2 regions of the Caulobacter sp. FV2ye17ST genome follow, and region 1 is predicted to be linked to the other one. Evidence: riboswitches for the same ligand, from Rfam matches in the RefSeq annotation. Region 1 holds a riboswitch; the other holds the start of a gene.

Region 1 (14,446 bases):
GGACCTCGTCGAGATGGGCTACGCCTTCGGCGCCCGCGACCTCGTCGAGCGTCGCATCCGCCAGGCCCTCGACTGCGGCGTCGACGGCGTGGTCTCCAGCCCGCACGAGGCGGCTCTGGCCCGTGAGATCGCCCATGGCGCCTCAAGGCCCGACTTCCTGGTGGTGACGCCCGGCGTGCGCCCCGACTGGTCGGCCAAGAACGACCAGGCCCGAGCGGCCACCCCGGCCGACGCCCTGCGCGCCGGCGCCAGCCACCTGGTCTGCGGCCGTCCGATCACGGCGGCCAACGACCCGCGCGAGGCGGCGCTGAAGGTAATCGCGGAGATGGCGGGAGTTTAGGCGCGTGAACGTGCTGTTCGTTTGCAGTCAGAACCGCCTGCGCAGCCCGACCGCCGAGCAGGTGTTCGCCAAATGGCCCGGTATCGAAGTCAGCTCCGCCGGCCTCGACGACACCTGCGGCAACCCTGTGACCCCCGAGGAGCTTGAGTGGGCTGATCTGGTTCTGGTCATGGAGCAGGCGCACAAAAACAAGCTGTCCAAACGCTTCAAGCCGTATCTGAAAAACGCCCGGGTGATCGTGCTGGGCATTCCCGACGACTACCCGTTCATGGACCCGGCGCTGGTGAAGCTGCTGGAGACGAAGGTTCCTCCGTTCCTGCGACGATGATTCCCGCTCCCCTTGCGGGAGGAGGCCTATTGCACCACCAGCGCCACGCCCCGCGCCCGAGGATCCGCCACAGGAACAGGCGTCCCGTCCACCACCTGAATCGCTTCGATATCGCCGTTATAGTCCTGGGTCTCGGTCACGTAGCCCCGCGCCGCCAGCGCCGCCTTCAGCGAGTCCGACGGCGGGGCGTAGGGCTCGAAGAAGATCGTGTTGTCGGGCAATAGCTGGTGGTGGAAACGCTGGACCTTCTGGGCGTCGGCCAGCGACAGGCCGTGGTCATAGACGTCGGCCAGCACCTGGAACACCGAGGTGAAGATCCGCGAGCCGCCCGGCGTGCCGATCACCATCGCGACCTTGCCGTCTTTCGTCAGGATGGTCGGCGTCATGGACGACAGGGGCCGCTTGCCCGGCGCGATGGCGTTGGCCGAGCCCCCCACCACCCCGAACATGTTGGGCGCGCCGGGCTTGGCCGAGAAATCGTCCATCTCGTCATTGAGCAGGAAGCCCGCCCCCTCGACCACCACGCCCGAGCCGAACCAGCCGTTCAGCGTATAGGTGTTGGAGACGGCGTTGCCCCAGCGGTCGACGATCGAGAAGTGGGTCGTCTGCGGCTTTTCCAGCCCCGGAACCACCGCCTGGGTCGGTGAGGGCCTGTCCGGATCGATCCCGGCGGCGCGCCGGGCCACATAGGCCGGGGCGATCAGGGCCGCGACCGGGACCTTCACGAAGTCCGGATCGCCCAGATATTCCGCCCGGTCGGCGAAGACCCGCTTTTCGATCTCCGAGACCAGATGGATGTATTGCGGGCTGTTCAACGGCGCGTCCGCGAACAGCCTGGCCGCGTCCTGCTTCATCAGCAGCAGCTGCATCAGGGCGATGCCGCCCGAACTGGGCGGCGGGGCGGTGATCACGCCATAGCCGCGCCAGTCGGCCCGCAGCGGCTCGCGCCACACGGCCCTGTAGGCGGCCAGGTCCGCCTTCGTGATCAGACCCTTCGCCGGTCCCCGCTGCATCTGGGTGACGATCAGGTCGGCGGTCTGGCCTTCATAGAAGCCCCTGTCGCCCCCCTTGGCGATGCGCTCCAACGTGTCGGCCAGAGCCGGCTGACGGAACATCTGTCCGGCCTTCAGCCCGCCGAAATGCGCCTCGAAATTGGTGGCCGCGAACGGCGCGCGGCTGCCGTCCAGGATGCCGATCAGCTGCGGCGTGACCAGAAAGCCGTCGCGGGCATAGCGGATCGACGGCGCCAGCACCTTGGCCCAGGGCAGCTTGCCAAACCGCTTGTGAGCCATGGCCATGCCGCGCACCGTGCCCGGCGTGCCGACCGCCAGATTGCCGTACATCGACCGCTCGGCCACCGGCTCGCCATCGGCGCCCAGGAACATGTCGGCTCGCGCGGCGGCGGGGGCGGTCTCGCGGTAGTCGAGGAAATAGGGCTTGCCGTCGACCAGCAGGGTCATGAAGCCGCCGCCGCCCAGATTGCCGGCCTCGGGATAGGTCACCGCCAGGGCGAAGGCGGTAGCCACCGCCGCATCCACGGCGTTGCCGCCCGCTTTCAGGATCTCCTCGGCGGCCAGGGCGCCATAGCGGTCAGGCGAGGCGACCGCGCCGGCGGTCAGCGTGGCTTGCGGCCTGGCCAGAACCGGCGGCGCGGCGAACACGAAGGCGGCGGCAAGGACCGCGCAGAACCGGGCGAACAGACGCAAGACAACGGCCTCCTTCGGGTGTGAGCCTGACGTTAACCGATACCGACGGCGCTTGAAGCCCTGCGACGAAGGATGCCGTGAATTTCGGTGGGGCGGGAGTGACGGCTGATTTTAGGTCGCCGTGCCTTCGCCCTCCGCGAAGGGAGCCATCCTTACATCTCACGGCGAAACGATCGCCGGACTGTAGAGGTCTCTCAAGGACCGGTCTTCGACCGGCCGCGCCGCGGCGGCCCGGAGGGCCGTCCTTGACAGACCTCTACAGTCCGGCACGCTACAGCCTCCAAGAGATGTAAGGATGAGCGGGACGCGAGGCGTCCGCTTTCGGGGCAGACGCCAATATCTGCTTTCGACCCATCGCGGACCCGCAACAAGTCAGCTTCTGCGCCGTGCAAAGCTAAGCTATTCGTCGGCCGCAGGTAGTGGCGGAGGCAGGTGTGGATCTCGAAGAAGTTTGGCGTATCCGCGAGGAAGAGATTTACCCAAAGCTCTTTGGACCGCTGAGCCGGGGGATTTTTCCGCTCACCCAAGAGACGTTCAGTAATCGCTTCGGCCAACAAGAGATCGACCCGCGATGGCTGTTCATGGGCGTGATGGAGTTCGCCCCAACCGCCGCCCGTCCCTCGTGGCTCTACGTTACCTCCGGCTATTCCAATCCGTGGCTCGACGATCCAGCCGACTATGATCCGGATGGGGAGTCTGGCGCCGGTGTTGAGTTTACCCTAGCAACCGTAGAGCAGGCTGACTGGGCCATTCAGGCGCTGCAATCGATGCTCGCCTTTGACCTCCTGCTCGACGCTGGCCGCTTTCCTTCCGGCCAGCGCCTTTCCCTCCACGATCGCGTTCCGCTCCATGGCCCTATAGATGGCCGCTCAGATTGCCTGGTGAGAAACCTGATCATGGTCGAGCCGGAGGGCTTCGATCAAGAGTTCGCGCTTCCGTCAGGTGTTGTGATCCTCACGGCGTTCATTGGCGCGACGGACGCGGAGACGGGCTTTGCGCGAACGCAGGGAGCCGGTGAACTGATCGAGCGGCTTCGCGCCGCTGGCCACTTCCCGGCTATCGATCCGCGTCGACCTTCCGTCTGCCAACCACCCCTAGCTGAACTTCGCCCTGTCCGCTTTCCGGCATGGCGGCCAATGTCCGGTTACGGGCGGGGTCATCAATTCCGGACCCGACCCGTTGCGGACGTTCGGCCGGCTAGCAATGCTCCGCTTTGGTTTGGAGGTGCAGGGTGAACAGAAGACATTTCGCCGTGGTCGCGCTTGTGACGATGTTGGCGGCTTACTTGGTGGTAGCTGCCTTACAACTTGGCTATCTCGCGCTCGGCTACACGCTTCGATTTCAGTCCGCGTTAGGGACTGATGTGCAGCACATCGATTTCCCAGGTTGGCGATCAATTGTCGCGATGGCGCTTGCATCGCTTGCATCGCTGGCGGTCATTCTCAGAATGAGGGACATCGGAATTAGCGCTTGGCTGGCATGGCTCACCCTAATCGGCGCGGTGAGTACGGGCGGCTACGATGTATACCGATGGGGAACTATGGGTTCGCCTACCCGACCCGAAGCTTTGGCGCTGTTGCTCGGAATTGCGCTGCTGGTTAGCTACTGGCGAAAGACCAGGATTTCACCGCCGGTCGTATAAAGGCAGGGCAGCTCCCCACCCGTCTCCGACCCTCGCGATGTCCGGTTTCGAGCGGCCGCCTGATTTCCGTTCCCGCCACTGAGAGCAGGGAACGCCCAGCCCCCTCAGAAATCGACCGCCACGCCCTTGCGCTCCCAGTCGCCGAAGCGCGTCGGCTCGGGGCCGTCGCGGCCGCCCTTTTCCTCGGCCATCGCCACCGCCTCGGCGGCGGCGCGGCGGGCGGCGGCTTCCTCCAGCGCGCGGCGGGCGGCGGGGGTCAGCGGCTTGTCGGGGGCGGCGCCCAATTCGGGCGGAGGCGCGGAAAGGTCAGACATGACGAAGGTTTAACATCATCGCGCTTGATCGCGCCAGCACGGCAGTGTTCAACCCCCGGCTTCAAATATCCACGTTCAGATACCGGGGGAATCCGACATGAACACACATCGTTGGCCTCACGCCTTCTTCGCCGCCGCCGCCCTTTACGCCATGATCGGCGTCTCCTGGGGCCTGGCCATGAGCATCTCGAAGGATCACGGCGCCTACTCCGCCCACGCTCACCTCAATCTGTTGGGCTGGGTGAGCCTGGGCCTGATGGGCACGTTCTACGCCGTGCTCGGTCAGGCCGTGGCCAGCTGGGTCAAGCTCGTCAACTTCACCCTCTCCAATATCGGCGTGATCAGCATGATCAGCGGCCTGTACCTCTATCTTGGCCAAAAGGGTCCGCCGTCGGTGTTTGGTCCGCTGCTGGCCGTGGGCGGCCTGTCGGTGGTGGCTGGCTTCCTGGTGTTCGGCCTGACGGTGATCTCCAGCGCGTTCCGCAAGCCCAGGATCGCCTAGGCGGCGCCTGATTTTTCGCTCAAACCGCTTGCGCTCGCCGTCGCCTCGGGGCACGGCGGGGCGGTGAACCAAGAACTCAATGACGGCCTCCCCGCCCGGGAAGCCGCGCTTACCCTCATAGACGCGGCCCTGTCGCGTCGCGGCGGCATCGACGAAGCCGCGTCCGCCCACGGCTTCCGCTTCCTGGAGCCGCGCGAGCGCGCCTTCGCCCGCGCCCTGGCCATGGCCGCCCTGCGCCGCCTGGGACCGATCGACCGCGCCCTGTCGGCCAAGCTGCAGAAGGAGCCGCCGCCGCGCGTGCGCAACCTGCTGCGCCTGGGCGTGGTGCAGGCCTTCTATCTGGATGTGCCCGCCTTCGCGGCCGTGGCCACCAGCGTCGAAATGGCCGGGATCAACAAGGCCAGCCGCCCCTTCAAGGGCCTGGTCAACGCCGTGCTGCGCGGCCTGCTGCGCGACGGCCCGCCGTCCGATGATCCCGAACAGCTGGCCCCGCCATGGCTGTTCACCCGCTGGACCGCCGCCTGGGGTCTGGACACCGCCCGCGCCGTCGCCCTGGAAATCGCCAATGAACCGGCCGCCGACCTGTCGCTGAAGGATCCGGCTCTGGCCGAATCGTGGGCCCAGCGTCTGGAGGGCGAGATCCTGCCCGGCGGCACGCTGCGCGCCAGCCGCAAGGGCGACGTCGCCGCCTGGCCGGGCTTCGAGGAAGGCGGCTGGTGGGTGCAGGACGCCGCCGCCGCCGTCCCCGCCCGCCTTCTGAACGTCAAGGCCGGCGAGACCGCCGTCGACCTGTGCGCCGCGCCCGGCGGCAAGAGCCTGCAGCTGGCCGCGGCCGGCGCCAGCGTGGTCGCCGTCGACCGCTCGGCCGCCCGGCTGGAGCGGCTTTCCGACAATTTCAGGCGCATGAACCTGACCGCCGAGGTCGTGGTCGCCGACGCCGGCGCGTGGGACGATCCGCGCACCTTCGACGCCGTGCTGCTGGACGCGCCCTGCTCGGCCACCGGCACCTTCCGCCGCCACCCCGATGTGCTGTGGGCCGCCCGTCCCGGCGACGTGGCCAGCCTGGCCGGCGTTCAGTCCCGTCTGCTCGACGCCGCCGCCGACAAAACCAAGCCCGGTGGGCGACTGGTCTATTGCGTCTGCTCGCTGGAGCCTGAAGAGGGCGAGGCCCAGGTCGAGGCCTTCCTCGCCCGCCGGCCCGACATGCGCCTGGACCCCATCGCTTCGGGCGAGGCCGGCGCGCCGGCCGCCAGCCTGACCGCGCGGGGCACGCTGCGCCTGCTGCCGCATCAGCTGGATGGCGGTCAGGACGGCTTCTTCGCGGCGCGATTCGTCAGGCTCCCCTAACCCGCTCTTCCCGGCGACCCGAAGGGCGGCGAAGCCAACGCCGGGACCCAGATCGCGCCCAGGGCGCCAGCCTGTCTAGCTCAGAGACCCGGCGCGACATCCCCAGATGCTCAGGCTGGATCTGGACCCCGGCCTTCGCCGGGGAGAGCGGGATGAAAAAGCGACTATGAAAGAACCAGCCAAAAGCGCGACAACGCGCTTGCTTGTCCCACGCCGCGACGCCGGTTAAGCCAAGGGCATGACCGCCGCACCGCTCATCGCCCCGTCCATCCTCGCTTCCGACTTCGCCAAGCTGGGCGCGGAGGTCGCCGCCATCGAGGCCGCCGGCGCCGACTGGGTGCATGTCGACGTGATGGACGGCCATTTCGTGCCCAACATCACGCTCGGCCCCGACATCGTCAAAGCGATCCGGCCGCACGCCAGCATCCCGTTCGACGTCCACCTGATGATCAGCCCGGCGGACCCTTATCTGGAAGCCTTTCGCGCCGCTGGCGCGGACATCATCAGCATCCACCCCGAGGCCGGGCCGCACCTGCACCGCTCCCTCAAGCGCATCCGCGAACTGGGGGCCAAGGCCGGGGTGGTGTTCAACCCCTCCACCTCGATCGACCATGTGGAGTGGATCCTCGAGGACGTCGACCTGCTGCTGGTCATGTCGGTCAATCCGGGCTTTGGCGGCCAGAGCTTCATTCCCGGTCAGCTGCGCAAGGTGGAAGCCCTGCGCCGGATGGTCGACAAGGCCGGGCTGGACATCATCATCGAGGTCGACGGCGGCGTCACCCCGGCCACCGCCCCGCAGTGCGTCGCCGCCGGGGCCACGGCCCTGGTCGCCGGCTCGGCGGTGTTCAAGGGCGGCCCCGGCGCCTATGCCGACAATATCCGCGCCCTGAAGGGCGGCTGATCGTCCTGATGGTCGCCGAACGCTTCGCTCGCGGCTTACCCAGGATCCCGGCGCTTCCGCGCGGCGGCGTTCTGACGCGGGCGATCGGCGCCAATATCAAGAGCCATGTCGAGCGCGAGTGGTTCGGCTCGCCGCCGCACCGGCTGCTGATCTCGCTGCCCAAGCCCCGCGGTCTGGCGGCCCATCCCCACGATCCGCGCCCGGTCGATCCCGAGCATGGCCGCAAGATCCTGGCCGGGGTCATGACCCTGTCGGGCGGCGCCCTGCGGGTCGGCGAGGCGGGCGACCCTTTCGACACCCCCAGCCCCACCCGCCGCTTCGCCGTGGCCCTGCACCGGTTCGACTGGCTGCCCGACCTGATGAGCGCCGGCGGGGCGCGCCGCGCCCTGGGCCTGCTGGATGACTGGCGCCGGGTGTTCGGCCGCTGGAACGCCTTTTCCTGGACGGGCGAGTGCCTTGAGCGGCGGGTGTTCCACCTGGCCTGCGCCGCCCGCGCCCTGGCCGCCGAAGGCTCCGACGCCGAGATCGCCGACCTGTCGATGGATCTGGCCCGTCAGGCCCGCCAGCTGTTCAAGGCCTCCGACGCGCCCGAGCGGGTGCTGGAGCGCGCCGTCACCGCCACGATCGCCGGCTGCGTGCTGTCCGAAAAGCCCGGCGACCGCCTGATCGACCAGGGCCTGAAGATCATCGCCCGCGAGATCGACCGCATCGTGCTGGGCGACGGCGGCCACGCCACGCGCTCGCCCGAGGCGGGGCTGGAACTGCTGTTCGACCTGCTGACCCTCGACGACGCCCTGGGCCAGCGCGGGCGGCCCTCGCCCGAAGCGGTGTCGCGCGCCATCGACCGTCTGGCTTCGGCCGCGCGGTTCTTCACCCTGGCCGACGGCCAGCTGGCCGCCTTCCACGGCGGCGAGGCCGTGGCGGGCGGGCGCATCGCCGCCGCCCTGGCCCATGACGACGCCGGCCCGCGTCCGCCGCATTCGGCCGTCCACAGCGGCTATGAGCGCATGCAGGGCGCCAGCATCCAGGTGATGGCCGACGCCGGCGCCCCGGCGACCGGCCCCCTGAGCCGCGCCGCCTGCGCCCAGCCGGCCGCCATCGAGATCGTCTGCGGCAAGGACCGGCTGATCACCAGCTGCGGCTGGAGCCCGGAAGCCGGCGGCGCCCACGCCTTTCGCCTGTCCGACGCCGCCTCGACCCTGTCGGTGGGCGACGGCTCGGCGGGCCGGCCGCTGTCGGGCTTCCGCGCCCACGCCCTGGGCCCGTGGCTGGTCGACGGCGCCACGACCGTCGAGGTCAAGCGCCACGACGCCGACAACGGCGTCTGGCTGGACATCCTGCACGACGGCTGGAAGCGCCTGGGCCTGTCGCACGCCCGCCGCCTGTTCCTCGACATCGCCGCCGACGAGCTGCGCGGCGAGGACAGCCTGATCCCGCTGGCCCCCGGCGACGCCCTGGGCCCGCGCCGCTACCTGCCCTTCGCCGCCCGCTTCCACCTGCATCCCGACGCCCGCGCCTCGATCGCCCGCGACGGCAAGAGCGTGCTGATCCGCGGACCGTCCAATATCGGCTGGTGGCTGAGGAACGACGCGGTCGACGTCGAGATCGCCGCCTCGGCCCACTTCGACCACGGCCAGGCCCGCAAGGCCGGCCAGATCGTGCTCAAGAGCCAGGTGCGGCCCGAGGTCGGGGCGAAGATCCGCTGGAAGCTGACCCGGGCCGAGGGCTAACCCCTTCCCCAAGCGGGACAAATCGCCGCAGACCGGCGGTTGGCGAACTTCGTTCAGCCGCTCTAAACCGTGAAAGCTTAACCTGAACGCCGAGCGCGCAATGTGAGGTTTCATGATCGCCGGTAACCTGGACCAGCCCTCCGTCGTGGAGGCCAGCTTGCAGGCTGCGCTCGATGTCGTGCCTGAAGGCTTCGCGGTCTTCGACGCCGACGATCGTTGCGTGTGGTGGAATGCGCGCTATGCCTGTCTGTGGGCCCGGTGGGGCGTCACCCTGACGGCGGGAGCGCGCTTCGAGGAGTTGCTGCGCGCGGGCCTGGCCACCGGTCGCTATCCCGAGGCGGCGGCCGACAGCGAGGCCTGGCTGGCCGGACAGCTGGCGCGCCGCAAGCTGGATCACGCCCACGACATCCGCGAAGAGTCCGGCGAGCATCTGCGGTTCGAAAACCGGCGCACCCCGGCGGGCGGCCTGGTCACCACCTGCATCAACATCACCGACCTGCGCCGGCGCGAGGCCGAGGCCCTGGCGGCCCAGGGCTTCCTGGACACCGTGGTCGAGAACACGCCGGCCATGCTGTTCGTCAAGGACGGGGAAACGGGCAAGTTCCTGCTGGTCAACCGGGCCGCCGAAACCCAGCTGGGCGTGCCCCGCGCCGAGCTTCTGGGCAAGAACGACCACGACTTCTTTCCCAAGGAACAGGCCGACCACTTCGCCGCCGATGACCGCCGCGTGATCAAGAGCGGCAAGCTGGTCACGATCGATGAAGAGCCGCTGGACACGCCGCACAACGGCCGCCGCTGGTTGCAGACCCGCAAGATCGCCATTCCGGGCCAGGACGGCCGCCGCCACCTGCTGGTGATCTGCGAGGACATCACCGAACGCAAGGCCAGCGCCGCAGCCCTGGCCGAGGCGCTGCAGAAGGCCGAGGCCGGCAGCGTCGCCAAGAGCGAGTTCCTGGCCAATATGAGCCACGAGATCCGCACGCCCCTGAACGGCGTGGTCGGCATGGCCGAAGTGCTCAGCCGCACCGCCCTGGACGAGGCCCAGCGCGGCATGATGGAGGTCATTCTCAACTCCGGACGCACGCTCAACATCCTGCTCAGCGACATCCTGGACCTGTCAAAGATCGAGGCGGGGGGTCTTGAGCTGTCGGCCGACCCGCTGGACCTGCGCGAGGCGATCACCGCCGCGGTCGCCGTGTTCAGGGCCGTGGCCGAAGACAAGGGCCTAGGCTTCCATCTGACCTTCGCCGACGATTTCCGCGACCACGTCGTGGGCGACGCCCTGCGGGTGCGCCAGGTGATCGCCAACCTGACCAGCAACGCCGTCAAGTTCACCAGCGCCGGCGCGGTCAGTATCCTGGCGCGGACCGACGTCCAGGCCGGCGGGCGGATCGGTCTGACAGTCAACGTGCAGGACAGCGGCGAGGGCTTCGACCCCGCCACCGGCGACCGCCTGTTCGAGCGCTTCCAGCAGGCCGACGGCTCGGTGACCCGCAAGGTCGGCGGCACGGGGCTGGGCCTGCCGATCGCCCGGCGCCTGGCTCGGCTGATGGACGGCGATGTCACCTGCGCCGCCCGGCCTAGGGTCGGCGCGACCTTCACCTTCCAGGCCTCCTTCACGCCCGGCCGGGCCCGTGACCTTTCGTCCGTGGCCAGCGCGTCGACCGAAGGCACGCTGGACCGGCGCCTGCGGGTGCTGCTGGCCGAGGACCATCCCACCAACCAGCAGGTGATCGTCCTGATGCTGGCCGAAGCCGCCGACGTCACCCTGGCCGTCGATGGCCAGGCCGCCATCGAGGCGTTCGATCGCGACGCCTATGACGTGGTGCTGATGGACACCCAGATGCCGGTTCTGGACGGCCTGGCCGCCATCGCCCAGATCCGCGCCCGCGAGCGGGAGCGCAAGGTCAGACGCACACCGATCATCTCCCTGACGGCCAACGCCATGCCCCATCAGGTGGAGGCGTGCCTCGCGGCCGGCGCCGATCTGCACCTGGCCAAGCCGATCAGCATCCACGGCCTGTTCTCCAGCCTGGCCACCGCCCTGGAAACCGCCTCGGAGACCGCCCTGGAGGCCTCCTAGATCACGGCGTGACCCGCGAGGCCGAACACCGCCTCCACCGCCGGATTCGCCGCCCGCCCCGTCACCCGGTCGGCCAGATAGTCGCCCACCATCGGTCCGTGCTTGAAGCCGTGACCGCCGCCGCCGTTGGCCAGCCAGACATTGTCGTAGTCGGGGTGGCGGTCGATGATGAAATGGCTGCTGGCGGTGTTGTCTACCTGACAGGCCCGGGTCTCCAGGATCGGCGCGTCGCGCATGTCGGGGAAGCGGTGGCCGATATAGTCGCGGCCCTTCTTCAGCAGATAGTCCGTGGGCAGACGTTCGGCCGTGTCGGGATCCTGGGTCACGCGGCCGCCGGCCTCGGGCGAGTATTTCAGGCCGCGCTCCAGGCTGCCAAAGCCATAGCCGCCCAGCACATGGTCGTGCCAGGCCGGCTGGTTGGGCCAGGAGAAGCGGGCGTCGCCGGCCGGTGGGCCCCAGTAGAAATATTCGCTGCGATAGACCCCCACCCTTGGCCCGACCAGCTTGGGAAACAGCCTGGCCGCCCAAGGCCCGGCGGCGAAGACGAACTGGCCGGCGGCCAGGCTGCTCCCATCGCCCAGGGCCAGGCTTTCCAGCCGCCGCCCCGCGGCCGCGCCCGGCCGGGCGGCGGCGATGCGGAACTGGCCGCCCTTCTTCTGGAACACTTCGGAGACCAGGATCATGCTGTCGCGCGCCTTGATTACGGCGGCGCTGGCGGCGGTCTCGACAAAGGCAAACTCGACATCGTCGAACGCCATCTGCGGATAGCGCGCCCGCAGCTGGTCGCGCGACAGCACCGCATAGGGCAGCTTGAGGTCGTCGAAAATCTTGCGCTGGGCCAGCATCTGCGGAAGCCAGCGATCGGCCAGCTCGATGCGGTCGTTGGGATAGAGCAGGGTGCGGCCAAACTCGGCCTCGCGCAGCTTCCACATCGCCAGGGCCTGCATCGACCAGGCCGAATAGAAGCCCTGGGCGCCATAGCCCGCCCGGATCGAGCGGGTCTCGCCGGCCGACGAGGCGCGCGGATTGGCCGGGCCGTACTGGTCGAGCGAGACCACCGACAGCCCCCGCTCCCTCAGCGACAGCGCCGCCCAGCCGCCAAAGGCCCCGGCGCCGACCACCGCCACGTCCGGCGCGCCCTTGCCCACGGCGGCGACGGCCGGCGCCGCGCTGGCGGCCAGGGCGCCTCCGGCCGTGACGTTCAGAAAGCTGCGCCTGTCGATCATGGTGTCGCCCCTCAAATGACCCGCCCATCAAACCCGGCCCGCGACGATCCGGGCAGGGAAATCACCACCCGGTTCGGCAATGCCGCCGGTTTGTCCGCCTGTTGAGCGCGAGGCGCCTGCAAGTCCTCCCCCTGAAGGGGGAGGCGGCCGCGGAGATCGAAACCGTCTCCCTTTCGGAGAGGGCTGGGAGAATGGGGATAGCGCGCAGTTTATCCCCGTTCTTTTCAGAACAAACTTCAGCCAGATCAGCCACTTGTAAAATAGTTGATCGCGCCAATCCTCGGAGCTCAAACCGCCCGTATTCTTGGTGCTGTCCCCGTCGCAGGGGGAGGGCGTTTGGTACCGGCCCAAAGCGGCGATGGGGATGGAGCTGAGCGGGGCCGCGACGCCCTGGAAGGCGGGTCGAGGTGTGCGGGCTGTCTCAGAAGGACGGACCAAACGCTGAGTGGCTCGTCGGCCGGGTGAACGCGGGTCGAAGAGGGCGAGGGATCGTAAACCCGCCTATCGCGCATCGTCGGCGTCGAGACGGTTAGCCGATCGACGGGATGCGCGCCCGTACGGGGGCTCTTGGGTATCAGAGCTGAAAGACGCTCGCTTGGCCCGATCCTCACGCAAGAACAGCTTCTGCGAAGCGGACAGGTCGAGCCGAAACGCACAAACAACATCACGGTCATCCGGGTTCGTCCCGGCCGCTTCGCGCCTCCCCGACTAGCTCAGCGGTTCTCCGTTTGAGATCGCGAACTCGCGTCCAATGCCCGGACGCCCCCTCCGTCACGCTGCGTATTCGCAGCGCGCCACCTCCCCCGTTTCACGGGGCAGGAGAAGAGCGCTCCCTCCTGCCCCGTAGCGAAGCGTGCGGGGGAGGTGGCGCGGCGCGAAGCGACGTGACGGAGGGGGCGTCCCGGCGATGGCCGCATCAGCAACCAACCCAGGAGAACACCCCCATGCCCAAGTCCAAACCACCCCGCAGCCGCTATCGCCCGCTTCGCCGCGTCAACAAGGCGACGGAGCGCGCGATGATGATCTATGACCGGCTGGAAGATTTCACCGAAAAGCTGCATCGCCAGATCGCGCCCTTTCTCGACCAGATCCCGGCGCGCGAGCGCACGCTGATGCTGACCCTGCTGGCCGACAACCGCGCCCAGATCGCCGGCGGTCGGGCCGACATCCTGCAGCCCAGCGCCACGCCCGTGCTGGACGAGCTGATCCGGCAGGACACCGAGCGCCGGCGGCGCGAGGCAAGCCGTCATTGACTCCCCCGCCCCCGCCCGTATTTTCCGCCCGTTCGCGTAACTGGCGCTAGTGATGGGCAACCATCGGGGAGCGCGGACCTCATCCGCCGCGCGCCTGGGCTCCCTCACCGTCTTCCACCAGACCCGGAGTCCCGCCGTGCCCGCCGCCCCCGACTATCCGTCCGCCCCCGATCTCGTTTCGCCCAAACGCGCCCTGCTGTCGGTCTCCGACAAGACCGGCCTGGTCGAGGCGGCCAAGGTCCTGCACGAGGCGGGCGTCGAGCTGGTCTCGACCGGCGGCACCAAGGCGGCGATCGCGGCGGCCGGCCTGCCGGTGAAGGACGTGTCGGACCTGACGGGCTTTCCCGAGATGATGGACGGCCGGGTCAAGACCCTGCACCCCATCGTGCATGGCGGGCTTCTCGGGGTTCGGGATGCTCCCGAACATGCGCAAGCCATGGCCGACCACGGCATCGGCGGCATCGATATCCTGTATGTGAACCTCTATCCGTTCGAGGCCACGGTCGCGAAGGGCGGCAGCTATGCCGAATGCGTCGAGAACATCGACATCGGCGGCCCGGCCATGATCCGCTCGGCGGCCAAGAACCACGGCTATGTCGCCGTCTGCACCGATCCCTCGGATCTGGCCGAAGTGCTGGAGGCCCTGAAGGCTGGCGGCACCACCCTGGCCTTGCGCCAGCAGCTGGCGGCCCGCGCCTATGCCCGCACGGCGGCCTATGACGCGGCGATCTCGGCCTGGTTCGCCCAGGCCCTCGGCCAGGACTTCCCGGCCCGCAAGGCCATCGCCGGCGAGCTGCGCCAGGTGATGCGCTATGGCGAGAACCCGCACCAGAAGGCGGCCTTCTATGCCTTCCCCAGCCCGCGCGTCGGGGTGGCCACGGCGACCCAGCTGCAGGGCAAGGAACTCAGCTACAACAACATCAACGACACCGACGCGGCCTTCGAGCTGATCGCCGAGTTCGACCCGGCGGCCGGCCCGGCCGTGGCGATCATCAAGCACGCCAATCCCTGCGGCGTCGCCGTGGGCGGCTCGCAACGGGAAGCCTATGAGCGGGCCCTGGCCTGCGACCCTAC
Region 2 (14,446 bases), 360 kb from region 1:
TAGACTTCGTCGAGCGGCCGACCCTTGGTCTCGGGCAGGAGGAACAGGGTCGTCAGCACGCTGACCAGGGTGAAGAACACCGGGTACCAAAGGCCCGCATAGATGTTGCCGACCGCCGTAACGATGGCGAAGGCGAAGAACGGCACGAAGCCGCCGACCCAGCCCGTGCCGATGTGATAGGGCAGCGACAGGGCGGTGTAGCGCACCCGGGTCGGGAACAGCTCGACCAGACAGGCGGCCAGCGGCCCGAACAGCGCGGTCGCGGCGATCACGAAGACGAACAGCACGCCGAACATGCCCGGCATGTTCATTCGCGCCGGGTCGGCCTTGGCCGGATAGCCGGCCTGGGTCAGCGCCGCCTTGATCTTCGCTTCGGTCGCGGTCTTCACCGCCTTGGTCTCGGCCTTGGACAGGCCCTGGGCGCTGGGCGAGGCGACCACGACGTCGCCGACCTTCATCACCGCCTGGGTTCCGGCCGGAGCCTTCTGGTTGTCATACGAGACCCCGGCATTGGCCAGGGCGCTCTTGACGATGTCGCACGACGAAACGAACGCCGCCTTGCCGACGGGATCAAACTGCAGGGCGCAGTCCTTCGGATCAGCGACCACCGAGACCGGCGACCGGGCCGAAGCCTCGGCGAGGGCGGGATTGGCGGCGCGCTCCAGCAGGTGGAAGCCCGGGAAATAGAAGGCCAGGGCCAGGGTCATGCCGGCCAGCATGACCGGCTTGCGGCCCACCTTGTCCGACAGCCAGCCAAAGACGACGTAGAACACCGCGCTGACCGCCGTGGCCGTCATCATCAGGGCGTTGATGGTGACCGGATCGACCTTCAGGAACTTCTCCATGAAGGTCTGGCTGTAGAAGAAGGCGGTGTACCAGACGGCGCCCTGGGCGCACATCATCGACAGGAAGGCCAGGATGACCAGCTTCATGTTCTTCCACTGGCCGAAGGCTTCGGCATAGGGCGCATTCGAGGCCTCGCCCTCTTCCTTCATCTTGGCGAAGGCGGGGCTTTCGGTGAGCTTCAGGCGCATCCAGACCGAGACGCCCAGCAGGCCGATCGAGACGGCGAACGGGATCCGCCAGCCCCAGGCGTCGAACGCCTCGATCCCGACGACGGCGCGGGTGGCCATGATCACCAGCAGGGCGCCGAACAGGCCGAAGGCCGCCGAGGTCTGCACCCACGAGGTCGACCAGCCGCGCTTGTTGGGCGGCGAGTGCTCGGCGACATAGATCGCGGCGCCGCCATACTCCCCGCCCAGGGCGAAGCCCTGAACGCAGCGCAGGATGATCAGCAGGATCGGCGAGATGATCCCCGCCTGCTGGTAGGTCGGCAGGAAGGCGATGGCGAAGGTCGCGCCGCCCATCAGCAGCACCGTGGCCAGGAAGGCGCCCTTGCGGCCGGCCTGGTCGCCGATCTTGCCGAACACCAGCGCGCCCAGCGGCCGGAACGCGAAACCGACGCCGAACAGGGCCAGGGCGGCGATATAGCCGGCGGCGTCCGGCAAGCCGGTGAAGAAGGTCTTGGAAATGACCTGGGCCAGGCTGCCGAAGATGAAGAAGTCGTACCATTCGAACGCGGTTCCGGCCGACGAGGCCGCCACGACGGTCCGCATCGAGGCGCCGTCTTCCTGCTTCGTCTGGTCGGTCATTCTGTTCCCCCTGGAGCCGTCACGCTCTCTTCGCGGGCAGCTTTAGCGCGGTTCGTTCGTCGGGGAAACTCAGGCGACGGCGGTCTCTGAAATCGGACCTTCATCGGCCAGGCGCAGGATTTCCGTGACCAGGGCCGTGGGCGAAATCGGCTTGGCGGCGACCCCGTTCATGCCGGCGGCCTGATAGGTGGCGCGCTGGTGAGCCATGACATTGGCGGTCAGGGCGATGATCGGCGTCAGGCCCGCCGGGCCCGGCAGGGCGCGGATGCGGCGCGCCGCCTCCAGCCCGTCGATCCCGGGCATCTGAACATCCATCAGCACCAGGTCGAAGGCCCCGTCGCGCGTCGCTTCCACACCGGACAGGCCATCATCGGCCGTGTGAACCACCGCCCCCAGCTGCTGCAGGATCCGTGAGGCGACCAGCTGGTTGGTGGGGTTGTCCTCGACCAGCAGGATCCGCAGACCCGCCAGGATGTCGGGACAGGCCTGCGGCGTCGCCGACGGCGCGAGGGCGGCCGGCGCGGCGATGGTCAGGGTGAAGCGCGATCCAACGCCCGCCTGCGACTGGAAGACGACCTCGCCGCCCAGCATCTGGGCCAGCCGACGGGTAATCGCCAGGCCAAGGCCAGACCCGCCGAAGCGCCGGGTGGTGCTGGCGTCGCCCTGCTCGAAGCGCTCGAACAGGCGCGCCTGGACCTCGGTGGGAACGCCCACGCCAGTGTCGATGATGTCGAAGGCGATCTGCGGCCCGACTGCGGCGTCGACGCGCCGCGCCCGCACCGTGACCGAGCCCCGCAGGGTGAACTTCACGGCGTTGCCAATCAGGTTGAACAGCGCCTGACGCAGACGGGTGGGGTCGGTGCTGATCCAGCCCAGATCCGGCGCGTCGATCTTGAGGGTCAGGCCCTTGTGCTCGGCCTGGCCCGCCATCAGCCGCCCCACGCCGCTCAGCAGTTCGCGGGGATCGACCGCCTCGTGATGAATCTCCAGCCGGCCGGCCTCGATCCGCGAGATGTCGATCACATCGTCCAGCAGGGTCGACAGCATCTGGCCGCAGGCCAGGGCCTGGCCCAGCAGTTCGGAGGCGTCGCCCGGCAGGTCCTGGCGCTTGAGCAGATGCATGACGCCCAGCACCCCGTTCATCGGCGTGCGGATCTCGTGACTCATATTGGCCAGGAACTGGGCCTTGGCCTCGCTGGCCGCCTGGGCCTCGCGCTCGGCCGCGACCAGGGCCAGTTCCGCGTGTTTGCGCTCGTCGATGTCGAAGATCAGGCCGAACGCCTTTCGGGCCTGGCCATCGGCCGCGCGACGGACCTCATGAAAGAGCCGCATCCAGCGCCGCTCGCCCGCACCGTTGAAGATGGGCACGTCGACCTCCAGGGGCTCGGCGCAGCCGGCGCTTCGCCAGGCCGCCGCCCGCTCCTGGATCTTCGACAGTTCGATCGGATCGACCATCGGCCACAGGCCGTTCTGGACGTCCTCATAGACAATCCGGCGACCAATGATGCGATGGAACTCCGGCGAGCCCCAGAACGACTGGCTGACATGGTCGATCTCATAGACCCCCGCCCGCGCCGCCCCCAGGGCCGTGCGCAGCCGGCGGGCGTTGACCCGCGCCTCGCGCCGGGCGTCGGCCAGGGCCGTGACGTCGTCCATATAGGTGATGACGCCGACGATCTCGCCGGACGCGTCGCGCCAAGGGCGGGCCTCCCAGCGCAGGGTATGTTCCAGCCCCTCAGCGTCGTGAAGGCGATCTTCGCGGCGGCTGACCACCTCGCCGGACAGGGCGCGGGTCACCGCCGAGACAAACCGGCGGCGCCCGCCGTTGGTCAGTTCCTGCAGCGACTTGCCGATCACCTCGGCTTCGGTCGACTTGAAGACGTCGAGGAAACGCGGACTAACCAGGCGCAGCCGCAGGTCGAGGTCGTAGACCGCCACCGCGAAGGGCGCTTCCTCGACCAGCTGCCGGGCCCGACGTTCGCCCCACAGGGCCGCGTCACGGCTGCGGACCAGGTCGGTGATGTTCTGTGAAATGCCCTTCAGCGTGAACAGGCCGCCGTCCAGGGGCTCGGCGCGATAGGTAGTGCGCAGGGTGAACCACTGGTCGTCGCGACCGCGCAGCCGAAACTCCACCGCCCCCGGCTCGCCCGAGCGGACAGCGGCTCGAAAGGTGTCGAAGACCGACTGGCGCTGCTCGGCGTCGAGGCGCGCCAGAAAGGCGTCGGCGCTGTCCAGATCCTCCGAGGCCAGGCCGGTGGCCGTCAGGGCGTCGGGCGACCATTGGATACGCTCGCTGACCGGCTCATAGCTCCACAGCCCGATGCCGGCCGCGTCGGCCAGGATCTCGCGGGTGCGGTCGGCGCTGACCTCCAGCGAGACGTCGTGCAGCGTCCCGACCAGTTCACCGCCAGGCCCCAGATGGGACCGCCCCTCCAGCCAGACCGAATCGCCGTCCTTGCACATCACCCGCAGGCGGTTGACCGTAAAGCCGGTTTCCCGGATGCGCCGGCCCGTATCGATCAGTTCGGCCAAGCTTTCGGCATGGACGAACCGGATGCAGGGCTGGCCGATCAGCTCCTCGCACGACCATCCGGTCAGGGTCGTCCAGGCCGGATTGACCACGGCGAAGCGGCCGTCCGGCGTGACGACCGCGAACAGGTCCTTGGCGTTGGCGAAAAACCACTGCGCGGCTTCCGCCTCGCCGAAGGGCGAGGGCGCGAGCAAGGTCGCGTCGGAAGACGAGGACGAAGACATCGGGGCTCCGGAAGATCGCGGGCGGATCGTGGGGGGCCATTGGTAAACTTATGGTTGGCGTCGCACATCAATGTTCGTCGAGCGCGATCGTTGAGTGCCGATCTCAGACCTCCGCCCACTGCCGCAGCAGGTTGTGATAGGTTCCGGTCAGGGCCAGGATCGACGGATCGGCCGCGCCCACGGCCTGGGACAGGCGCTGGATGGCGACGTCCATGTCCAGCAGCAGCGCCCGGCGGGAGTCCTCGCGCACCAGGCTCTGGATCCAGAAAAAGCTGGCCGTGCGGGTTCCCCGCGTCACCGGCGTCACATGATGCAGGCTGGAGGCCGGATAGAGGATCAAGTCGCCGGCGCCCAGCTTGACCGAGTGGCTGCCGTACAGGTCGTCGACCACCAGCTCGCCGCCGTCATAGTCGTCGGGTTCGGACAGGAACAGCGTCGCCGACAGGTCGGTGCGCAGGGTCTGGCCGGTGACCGGATCGCGGCGCACCGAGTTGTCGATGTGGTCGCCAAACCCCATGCCCTGGCCATAGCGGTTGAACATCGGCGACAGGATGGTGCGCGGCAGGGCGGCCGACACGAACAGCGGATTGCGCTCCAGCGCCGCCACGATGACGGCCCCCACCGCCTTGGCCGCCTCGCCGGTCTGGGGCAGCTGCTGGTTCTGCTTGGCCAGGGCCGCCTGGAAGCCCGAGGTCATGTTGCCGTCCGCCCAGGGCGCGGCGTCCATGATCGCCCGGCACTCGGCCACCTGGGCCTTGGTCAGGACTTCGGGGATCTGCAGCATCATGGCGAGGGTTCCGTGGGCCGGACAGGGAAGCGCCCCGTCCGGCATAGGCCTGCCGGACGGGGCGGAACGTCAAGCGAGAGGGGAGTCTCAGTACTTGACGTTGACGGTCAGCATCGCCTGACGGGCCGGCGCCGGATCGGCGTGGTGGACGCCGTTGGTGCGCAGGATGTAGCGCTCGTCTGTCAGGTTCTGGACATTGAGCTGCAGGTCGATGCGGTCGTTCATCGCCCACGAGGCGAAGGCGTCATAGCGGGTATAGGCCGGGGCATAGACCTTGTTGGCGCCGCCGCCGGCCCCGCCCTGGTTGCCGCCGAAGCTGTCGGAGACGTAGTAGGCGCCGCCGCCCAGCGCGATGGCGCGGGTCACGCGATAGGTCGAGAACAGGCTGAAGCTGTGCTCGGGCGTGTTGGCCAGCGGATCACCCTGGTTGACGTTGTTGTAGGCGCCGCGCACCAGCTCGCTATCCATGTAGGTATAGCCGCCGAACACCTGCCACTTGGGCGTGACATTGCCCGAGAAGCCCAGCTCGACGCCCTGGACCAGGGCCTCGCCGACCTGAGCGTAGAGGCCCGATTCAATCTGGATCTGGGCGTTCTTCCGCTCGGTGCGGAACACCGCGCCCGACAGGGCCAGGGTGTCCTGGAACAGGTTCCACTTGGCGCCCAGCTCGTAGCTGGTGGTTTCCTCCGGCTTCAGCTGGGTGGTGGCGAGGTTCCCCGTGCCCACCGAACCCGAGGTGCTCTGGTCGCCGCCGGCGATGCCCGGAGGCGTCGAGGAGGTCGAATAGGAGGTGTAGAGGCTGCTGGACGGGGTCGGCTTGTAGACCAGGCCGACCTGGTAGTTGAAGAAGTCCCAGCTGGCCTTGGCCACGCCGGTATAGGTGACGCCGGTGATGACGCCTTTGGCGCTGGTGGCCGCGACGTTCAGGCCGCTGGTCGAATAGTCGTCATAGCGGGCGCCCAGATTGACCAGCAGCTTGTCGGTCAGGCTGATGGTGTCGAACGCATAGAGCGCGGCGGTCTTGGTCACGGTGCGGGCCGAAGGCGCGCGGGTGATGACGCCCGCCCAGGCGTCGCCCGGATTGGGGGCGTACAGACGCGTGCAGTCACCGATGCCGGCCGTGGTCGCGTTGTTTGTGAAGCCCGTCGGGCAGGCCGATCCGGACGTGGTGTAGATCACGTAGCTGGCGTTCTCATTGACCTCGCGCGACAGCTCGACGCCGACATTGAAGGCGTTCTGGATCGAGCCGACATTGAACTTGCCGGTGAAGTCGGTGACCGCCGCGATCGTGGTGGCGGGGTTGTAGCGGGCCTTGGTGCCGCGCTTCATCCACCATTCGCCGGCCACGAACTGCGCCGCGCCGCCATCGCCCGGATTGGAGACGATGTAGTCATTGATGGTCTTCGAATAGCGGACCGCCTGGCGAACCGAGAAGTCGTCATTGATCTGGTGGTTGACCACCAGGGTGGCGATATCGGCCTTGGTCTTCATGAAGTCGCGCGCCGACAGGCCATAATAGGCGTCGGGGGACACATCGAGGATGCCGTCGGCGGGACGCGCGCGGCTGTCCGTCCCCGCCACGCCCCAGGTGCGCTTGGAGGCCAGGGGGATGCCGTAGTCGGGGTCCTGGTCGGTGTCGAGGTGGTAGTAGCTGGCCGTGACCTGGGTGTCGGTTCCGATGCCGAAGGCCAGCGACGGGGCCACGCCCCAGCGCTTGAAGTCGACGCTGTCGCGGCCCGGCGTGTCGCCCTGGGTGTACATCAGGTTCAGGCGGAAGGCCGCCGTCTCGCCGAAGGCGTAGTTGGCGTCGGCCGTGCCCCGCACATAGGCGTCGGTGCCGCCGGCGACCGAACCGCGCATGAAGCTGGTCGGCTTGGGCGACTTGGAGCCCAGATTGATGCTGCCGCCGCCCGAGCCGCGGCCGCTATAGACCGAGTCCGGACCCTTGATGACTTCCACCTGTTCCAGGTTGAAGACTTCGCGGGTCTGGCCGCCGGCGTCGCGGATGCCGTCGACGAAGACGTTGTTGCCCGAGGCCTGGCCCCGGATGAACGGACGGTCGGCCAGCGGCTGACCACCCTCGCCCGCGCCGAAGGTGATGCCCGGCGAGGTGCGCAGGATGTCCTGCAGCGAGGTGGCGGCGGTCTGCTCGATGATCTTGCTGGAAATCACCGTGATCGAGCGCGGCGTATCGACCAGCGGCGCGGTGTACTTGCCCGACTGGACGTCGGTGGCCCTCTTGCCGTCGACCTTGACGCCGGTCACTTCGGTGGCGTCGGCGCTGTTGGCGGGCGTCGCGGCGGTGGCCATCGGCGCCTCGACCTCGGCGGCCCCCATCTCGGCGGCATGGGCCAGGCCCGCGCCCAGGGTCAGGCCGGCGACGCCGGCGACGGCGGCCGCGCCCAGGGCGCGACGTTGACGGCCAACAATGCCGCGAATGTTCGAGTTACGCATAGTTCGATCCTGTCCCCAGCGGGGCGACGATCCCTCGCGCCCCTCCTGATATTGCGAGGCGTTCTTAGCGGCGCCGTTGCGGAGACGCAATGATAATCATTCTCAAGATAACGGAGGTGTGGGGCTCACGGCGTCGCAGCCTCACGCGATCTCTCGCTGAAGGGATGGAAAGGGTCGCGGAGCGTCCGGACCACGTCCGGATGAGTTTGAAAAAATACCGTTTCGACGAAGCCGTCCGCTCCGCGTGACCGGTTCACAGGAGCCTGCGCTTGGGCGGTATTGTGACGCCTCTTACGCTCCCAGCCCCAGACGGGCGGCGTGAATAGCGTTCACGCCGGGCCGCGAGCCATTACGCCCGCCTGTCCCCGCTCGATCACCCCCCGCCGCCGCAATGGTCGCTGGCCTTGCGCCCTTTCCCTGCGACGAGGTGGGTACAGAATACGGGAGGTTTCAGCGCGTCGGATAAGTTTGCTGGACGCCCATGCCGGTCCCCATTCCTTCGACCCTCTCCCAGAGGGAGAGGGAGGGACCCACGCTTGCGTGGGAGGGTGAGGGGTTACACCGCCAACCGTTGTCGCACCTGGGATCCTGCCTTGTCCGGAAGGGCTTCGCAAACCCCTCATCCTCCCACGCCTGCGGCGCGGGCCCCTCCTTCTCCCTCTGGGAGAAGGTTTCAAATCCCCGTCCCCATCCGGGGACGGCGCGATCCCAATCCCCGTGGTCGCCGGACGAAACACGGTGTAGCTTGCCCCCGTCCGCGCGACTGGCGATCAGAGGGAGCACCCTCGGGAAGCGCGGACCACAGCAGAGCCGTTCGCCTGGGCGCCCCACCTGTCGATATGGAGCCGCGCCCATGCCCCACGCCCACACCTGGATCGCCTTCTGCCTCATCTGCCTGGGCATGGCCCTGACGCCTGGGCCCAACATGCTGTATCTGGTCAGCCGCGCGATCAGCCAGGGGCCCATGGCTGGGCTGGTGTCGCTGGCCGGCACGGCGGCGGGCTTTGTCGTCTATCTGCTGTGCGCGGCGCTGGGCATCACCGCCCTGCTGATGGCCGCGCCCATCGCCTATGACGTGCTGCGGTTCGGCGGGGCGCTGTATCTGGGCTGGCTGGCCTGGCAGGCGATCCGCCCGGGCGGCGCCGCGCCGTTCCAGGTGCGCGAGCTGCCGAAGGATCCGCCCGCCCGGCTGATGGCCATGGGTTTCCTGACCAACCTGCTGAACCCCAAGGCGGCGATGCTCTACCTGTCGCTGCTGCCGCAGTTCATCGACCCGCATCGCGGCGCGGTGCTGGGCCAGTCCCTCGTGCTGGGCGGCAGCCAGATCGTCATCAGCCTGACCATCAACGGCCTGATCTGCCTGGCGGCGGGGTCTATCGCGACCTTCCTGGCCGGGCGGCCGGTCTGGGTGCTGGTGCAGCGCTGGCTGATGGCCAGCGTGCTGGGCGGTCTGGCGGTGCGGATGGCGACCGAGGCGCGGCGGTAGGGCCGCCTAGCCCACCGCCGTCACTACACCCACCGTCATTCCCGCCCTTGTGGCGGGAACCCCTGGTTCAGCTGTCACGTGAAGCGCCAGCGAAGTGCGCGCGCACTTCGCCCCTCCCGCACCTGCGGCGGACAGAGGGGTTCCCGCCACAAGGGCGGGAATGACGGATGTGAGAGGGAGATGACCGCATTAGCCCATCCGCCCCTCGCGGGCACAGCCATCCTTACATCTCACGGCGAGACGATCGCCGAGGCGTACAGGTCTCTCAAGGACGACGCTCTCGCGTCGCCGCGGAGCGGCGGCCCGCAGGGCCGTCCTTGACAGACCTGTACGCCTCGGCACGCTGCAGCCTCCAAGAGATGTAAGGATCGCACCGACCCTGGAGGTCGGCGGGCGACCCAAGTCGGAGACGAACCATCAGCATGACCGATATCTCAAGCGATCTGACGGTTGAGGATTTGCTGCTGGCCACCGAGCTGCTTGTGCCCGTTTGCGATGCCACCCCCATCACGCTGTTGGCGGCGAAGCTTAGCCAGGGATGGGCAAGCTTTCGCTTTGAGCTCCATACCCATGAGGACAGGCGCGAAATTCTATCTGCTGTCGGGGTCTTCAACAGCGAGGCTGAGGCGCGGTCGCGAATTTCCCAACTCTACCCCCAAGAGCCAATCCGGCATTGCAAGCTGCTGGGAGGCGCGGCGGAAGCCATGATCACACTGCGCCGCCCAGCCATCGATGCACCTGGCGTTGGGGAGATCACTGCCTTGCTGTTTGAGGCCGAAGACGGACCGCTTCGACTCAGGATGCGCCCTGATGACTACGGCCTACCCTGCCTTTGGCTGGCCCCTTAACGACCGGAACAGCCCCCCCAACGCAAAACGGGCGGCCCCTTTCGGAGCCGCCCGCTGCATTCCGTCCGGAAAAACCGGGCTGAAAAGGCTTACGCCTCTTCGGCCGCCGCTTCCTTCTTGGACAGGTCTTCGCCAGTTTCCTGGTCGACAACCTTCATCGACAGCTTGGTCTTGCCACGATCGTCGAAGCCGAGAAGCTTCACTTTGACGATCTGGCCTTCCTTCAGCACGTCCGACGGCTTGGCGACGCGTTCGTTGCTGATCTGGCTGACGTGGACGAGGCCGTCCTTGGCGCCGAAGAAGTTCACGAAGGCGCCGAAATCGACGACCTTGACGACCTTGCCGTCATAGATCGCGCCGACTTCAGCTTCCTGCGTGATCGACTTGATCCAGTCGATGGCGGCCTTGATCTTGGCGCCGTCCGAGGCCGAAACCTTGACCGTGCCTTCGTCGTTGATGTCGACCTTGGCGCCGGTGGTGGCGACGATCTCGCGGATCACCTTGCCGCCGGTGCCGATCACTTCCCGGATCTTGTCGGTCGGGATGGTGATGGTTTCGATCTTCGGCGCGTAGTCGCCGACTTCTTCACGAGGCGCATCCATCGCCTTGTTCATCTCGCCGAGGATGTGCTCGCGGCCGCCCTTAGCCTGGGCCAGCGCTTGCTTCATGATCTCTTCGGTGATGCCGGCGATCTTGATGTCCATCTGCAGCGAGGTGAGACCCTCGCTGGTGCCGGCCACCTTGAAGTCCATGTCGCCCAGGTGATCTTCGTCGCCCAGGATGTCGGACAGAACGGCGAAGCCGTCCTTTTCGAGGATCAGGCCCATGGCGATGCCCGAGACCGGACGGATCAGCGGAACGCCCGCGTCCATCATGGCCAGCGAGGCGCCGCAGACCGTGGCCATCGAGGACGAGCCGTTCGACTCGGTGATCTCGGAGACCAGGCGGATGGTGTAGGGGAAGTCTTCCTTGGCCGGCAGCATCGGGCGCAGGGCGCGCCAGGCCAGCTTGCCGTGGCCGATTTCGCGGCGGCCGGGGCTGCCCATCCGACCGGTTTCACCGACCGAGAAGGGAGGGAAGTTGTAGTGCAGCAGGAAGGCTTCCTTGTAGGTGCCTTCCAGGGCGTCGATGAACTGCTCGTCGTCGCCGGTGCCCAGGGTGGCCACAACGATGGCTTGGGTTTCGCCGCGCGTGAACAGGGCCGAGCCGTGGGTGCGCGGCAGGATGCCGACTTCACCCAGGATCGGACGGACCTTGTCGACGGTGCGGCCGTCGATGCGGATGCCGGTGTCGAGGATGGAGCGACGGACGATGTCGGCTTCCAGTTCCTTGAACACCGAGATCAGCTTCAGCGGATCGATGCCGGCCGGGTTGGTGTCGCTCTTGGCGAAGGTGTCGACGGCCTTGGACTTGGCGGCCGACAGGGCGGCGACGCGGTCGCCCTTGGCGCGGATCGTGTAGGCTTCGGCCAGATCCTTGCCGACGGCCTTCTTCACTTCGGCCTTCAGGGCGTCGGTGTCTTCCGGCTGGAAGTCGAAGGGTTCCTTGGCGGCGTGTTCGGCCAGTTCGATGATGCCGTCGATGACCGGCTGGATCGACTTGTGGGCGAAGGTGACGCCGCCCAGAACGATCTCTTCCGAGAGCTCCTGGATTTCGGATTCGACCATCATCACGGCGTCGGCGGTGCCGGCCACGACCAGGTCCATCTTGCTTTCCTTCAGCTCGTCGAGCGTCGGGTTCAGCACGTATTCGCCGTTGACGTAGCCCACGCGGCAGCCGCCGATGGGGCCCATGAACGGGGCGCCGGAGATCACCAGGGCGGCCGAGGCGGCGACCATGGCGACGATGTCGGGATCGTTCTCGAGGTCATGCTGCAGCACGGTGCAGACGACCTGGACTTCGTTCTTGAAGCCCTTGACGAACAGGGGGCGGATCGGACGGTCGATCAGGCGGGAAACCAGGGTTTCCTTTTCCGACGGACGACCTTCGCGCTTGAAGAAGCCGCCCGGGATCTTGCCCGCGGCGTAGGTCTTCTCGATGTAGTTGACGGTCAGGGGGAAGAAGTCCTGGCCGGGCTTGGCTTTCTTGGCGAACACGGCGGTGGCCAGGACGACGGTTTCGCCCATGGTGGCCAGAACGGCGCCGTCAGCCTGACGGGCGATGCGACCGGTTTCGAGGACCAGCGTCTTGCCGCCCCACTCGATCGTCTTGCGCATGATTTCGAACATTTTTGCTTCTTTCGGTTCCGAAGGACCCATTTCCTTCAGGACGGACAGGGGCGGGCGGCCGAATGGCGGTCCCGAGTATTCCTCATCCAGTTCGACAGGCGTCCGGGGATCGTGATCTCCGGCTTACATGTTCGGAGCCGCATGAGGCGGTTCCGCAGCAACCTTCCGTTTCGGCCTGTCTTGAAACGGTAGGCCAGAAAAGCGTTCGGCCGCCCCGCGTGAGCGAGGCGGCCGACTGCGCCAGAACTAGCGGCGCAGACCCAGCTTTTCGATGAGAGCCGAATAACGGCCCAGATCGGACTTCTTCAGGTGGTCGAGGAGGCTGCGACGCTGGGAAACCATCATCAACAGACCACGACGGCTGTGGTTGTCCTTCTTGTGGGTCTTGAAGTGTTCGGTCAGGTTGGCGATGCGCTCGGAGAGGATCGCGACCTGGACTTCGGCGCTGCCGGTGTCACCCTCGGTGCGGGCGTGTTCGGCGATAAGAGCGGTCTTGCGCTCGGCAGTGATCGACATCGTGCTGTCTCCGCTCAGGTGAGTTGAAAGACCCGCACCGGATTGAGCCGTCCGGCGCGCATCTCGCACAAGGCCACCAGCCTCTCTCCCACCATGGCGGAAACGGTTCGATCGCCGGGCGTGAGCTCGGCTTTCAGCGTTTCAACCTGCCTTGGGAGCAGAACGATGGCGCGTCCTTGCGCAAGCCGGAAGGCGTCTTCATCGGTCACGGCCAGCGCCGGGATGTCGTCCAGCGCGGTCTCGACCGGAAGCAATGCCTCCGACAGGCGGGCCTCATAGCTCAAATTCTCGAGAGTTTCCAGCGATATCGCCGCGTCTTCCGTGAACTGGCCGACCCGCGTCCGGCGAAGCTGGTCGACATGGCCGCAGGTTCCCAGCCGGGCGGCCAGGTCGCGGACCACGGCGCGGACATAGGTGCCCTTGCCGCATTCCATCTCCAGCACGACGTGGTCGACGTCGGGGGCGTCCAGCACGCGCAAGCTGTGGATCGTCACCTTGCGCGTCGCCAGCTCGAACTCGACCCCGTCGCGGGCCAGATCATAGGCGCGCTCGCCGTCCACCTTGATGGCCGAATAGTTGGGCGGGATCTGGTCGACCTCGCCGACGAACTCGGCCAGCACGGCCTCGACCGCGTCGCGGGTCGGGCGCACGTCGCTCGTGCCCGTCGTCTCGCCCTCGCGGTCCAGGGTGGTGGTGTTGCGACCCCACTGGATGGTGAAGCGATAGGCCTTGTCGGCGTCGACCAGGAACGGAACGGTCTTGGTCGCCTCGCCCAGGGCGATGGGCAGGATGCCGGTGGCCAGCGGATCCAGGGTGCCGGCGTGGCCGCCCTTCTGGGCGTTGAAGGCCCGGCGGACGCGGGAAACAGCGCTGGTCGAGGTCAGGTCATAGGGCTTGTCCAGGCACAGCCAGCCCGAAACGGGATCGCCCTTCTTGCGGCGGGCCACGCTCAGTCTTCCTCGTCCTCGACCACATCGGACAGGCGGCGCAGGTCCTGCTGCACCACCGGGTTGTCGAACAGGCGGTTCATATAGGCGGCCGAGTTGAAGCTCTCGTCGTGGATGAACTTCAGGTCGGGCGTGAACTTCATGTCGATGGTCTTGCCAAGCCGGCCGCGCAGGAACTTGGCCACGCGGTTGAGGCCCGCGACCACCACCTCGGGGCTGCCCAGCTCGACGGCGATCCGCGACGGCGACGAGGCCTCGCGGTCGATCTTGGGCGCGATGCCGGCGCCCAGGGGCTCGACGAAACAGACCGCGTGGCGCAGGTCCGGGGTCAGCCGCACTTCCGTCACCGTCACCGAGACATTGATCAGGGCCGGGTCCTGCAGGTCTTCATGGCGCAGGATGTCGACCAGGGCGTGGCGGATCAGCTCGCCCGCGCGAAGCTGGCGCTGCGACGGGCCCGTGGAGGCCGGCTTGGGAGTCTTGTCGGTATGGCGCTTCATGGCGCGATGTCCTTACAGCCCGGCCGGCGGATCGAACACCGGAGCGCGGGGGAAAATCAAGGCGCGGTGTCTAGGCTTGTGGGGGCGATAAGTCCAGCGCGGGGTGATCCTCCCCCTCCGGGGGAGAGCTATTGCATGTGACCAAAAACGGCTGTCATCCCGGACAAGCGCGCAGCGCGCCGATCCGGGACCGACGCCTGAACTCAGCGCTTCCGGCGGTCCCGGATCTGCGCTTCGCTTGTCCGGGATGACAGCTTTTTGGTTGTGGTTCCAC

The links. A riboswitch is a leader RNA that binds a small molecule or an ion and turns the genes downstream of it on or off. The one in region 1 is predicted to bind ZMP and ZTP.
Region 2: it holds a riboswitch for ZMP and ZTP, as region 1 does, so the genes downstream of both, ACW17V_RS19310 (LysE family translocator) here and purH (bifunctional phosphoribosylaminoimidazolecarboxamide formyltransferase/IMP cyclohydrolase) in region 1, are expected to answer to the same signal.

Annotation. Positions count from the first base shown of each region.
Region 1 is NZ_CM178727.1:101,666-116,111, reverse strand. Features, by position in the region: gene pyrF (orotidine-5'-phosphate decarboxylase) at 1-340, shown strand, start outside; gene ACW17V_RS00510 (low molecular weight protein tyrosine phosphatase family protein) at 345-668, shown strand; gene ggt (gamma-glutamyltransferase) at 695-2,374, opposite strand; gene ACW17V_RS00500 (suppressor of fused domain protein) at 2,809-3,609, shown strand; gene ACW17V_RS00495 (hypothetical protein) at 3,606-4,016, shown strand; gene ACW17V_RS00490 (DUF1674 domain-containing protein) at 4,121-4,330, opposite strand; gene ACW17V_RS00485 (hypothetical protein) at 4,428-4,832, shown strand; gene ACW17V_RS00480 (RsmB/NOP family class I SAM-dependent RNA methyltransferase) at 4,896-6,179, shown strand; gene rpe (ribulose-phosphate 3-epimerase) at 6,418-7,080, shown strand; gene ACW17V_RS00470 (heparinase II/III family protein) at 7,089-8,810, shown strand; partial or broken gene ACW17V_RS00465 (hybrid sensor histidine kinase/response regulator) at 8,986-10,893, shown strand; gene ACW17V_RS00460 (NAD(P)/FAD-dependent oxidoreductase) at 10,890-12,119, opposite strand; gene ACW17V_RS00455 (hypothetical protein) at 13,064-13,372, shown strand; ZMP/ZTP riboswitch at 13,399-13,479, shown strand; gene purH (bifunctional phosphoribosylaminoimidazolecarboxamide formyltransferase/IMP cyclohydrolase) at 13,509-14,446, shown strand, end outside.
Region 2 is NZ_CM178727.1:4,002,967-4,017,412, forward strand. Features, by position in the region: gene ACW17V_RS19275 (NAD(P)-dependent oxidoreductase) at 1-3, shown strand, start outside; gene ACW17V_RS19280 (MFS transporter) at 1-1,652, opposite strand, end outside; gene ACW17V_RS19285 (PAS domain S-box protein) at 1,722-4,406, opposite strand; gene ACW17V_RS19290 (Fe2+-dependent dioxygenase) at 4,510-5,193, opposite strand; gene ACW17V_RS19295 (TonB-dependent receptor) at 5,281-7,647, opposite strand; partial or broken gene ACW17V_RS19300 (hypothetical protein) at 7,812-7,903, shown strand; partial or broken gene ACW17V_RS19305 (hypothetical protein) at 8,003-8,199, shown strand; ZMP/ZTP riboswitch at 8,397-8,478, shown strand; gene ACW17V_RS19310 (LysE family translocator) at 8,501-9,133, shown strand; partial or broken gene ACW17V_RS19315 (hypothetical protein) at 9,161-9,354, opposite strand; gene ACW17V_RS19320 (hypothetical protein) at 9,556-9,981, shown strand; gene pnp (polyribonucleotide nucleotidyltransferase) at 10,071-12,209, opposite strand; gene rpsO (30S ribosomal protein S15) at 12,456-12,725, opposite strand; gene truB (tRNA pseudouridine(55) synthase TruB) at 12,740-13,672, opposite strand; gene rbfA (30S ribosome-binding factor RbfA) at 13,675-14,172, opposite strand.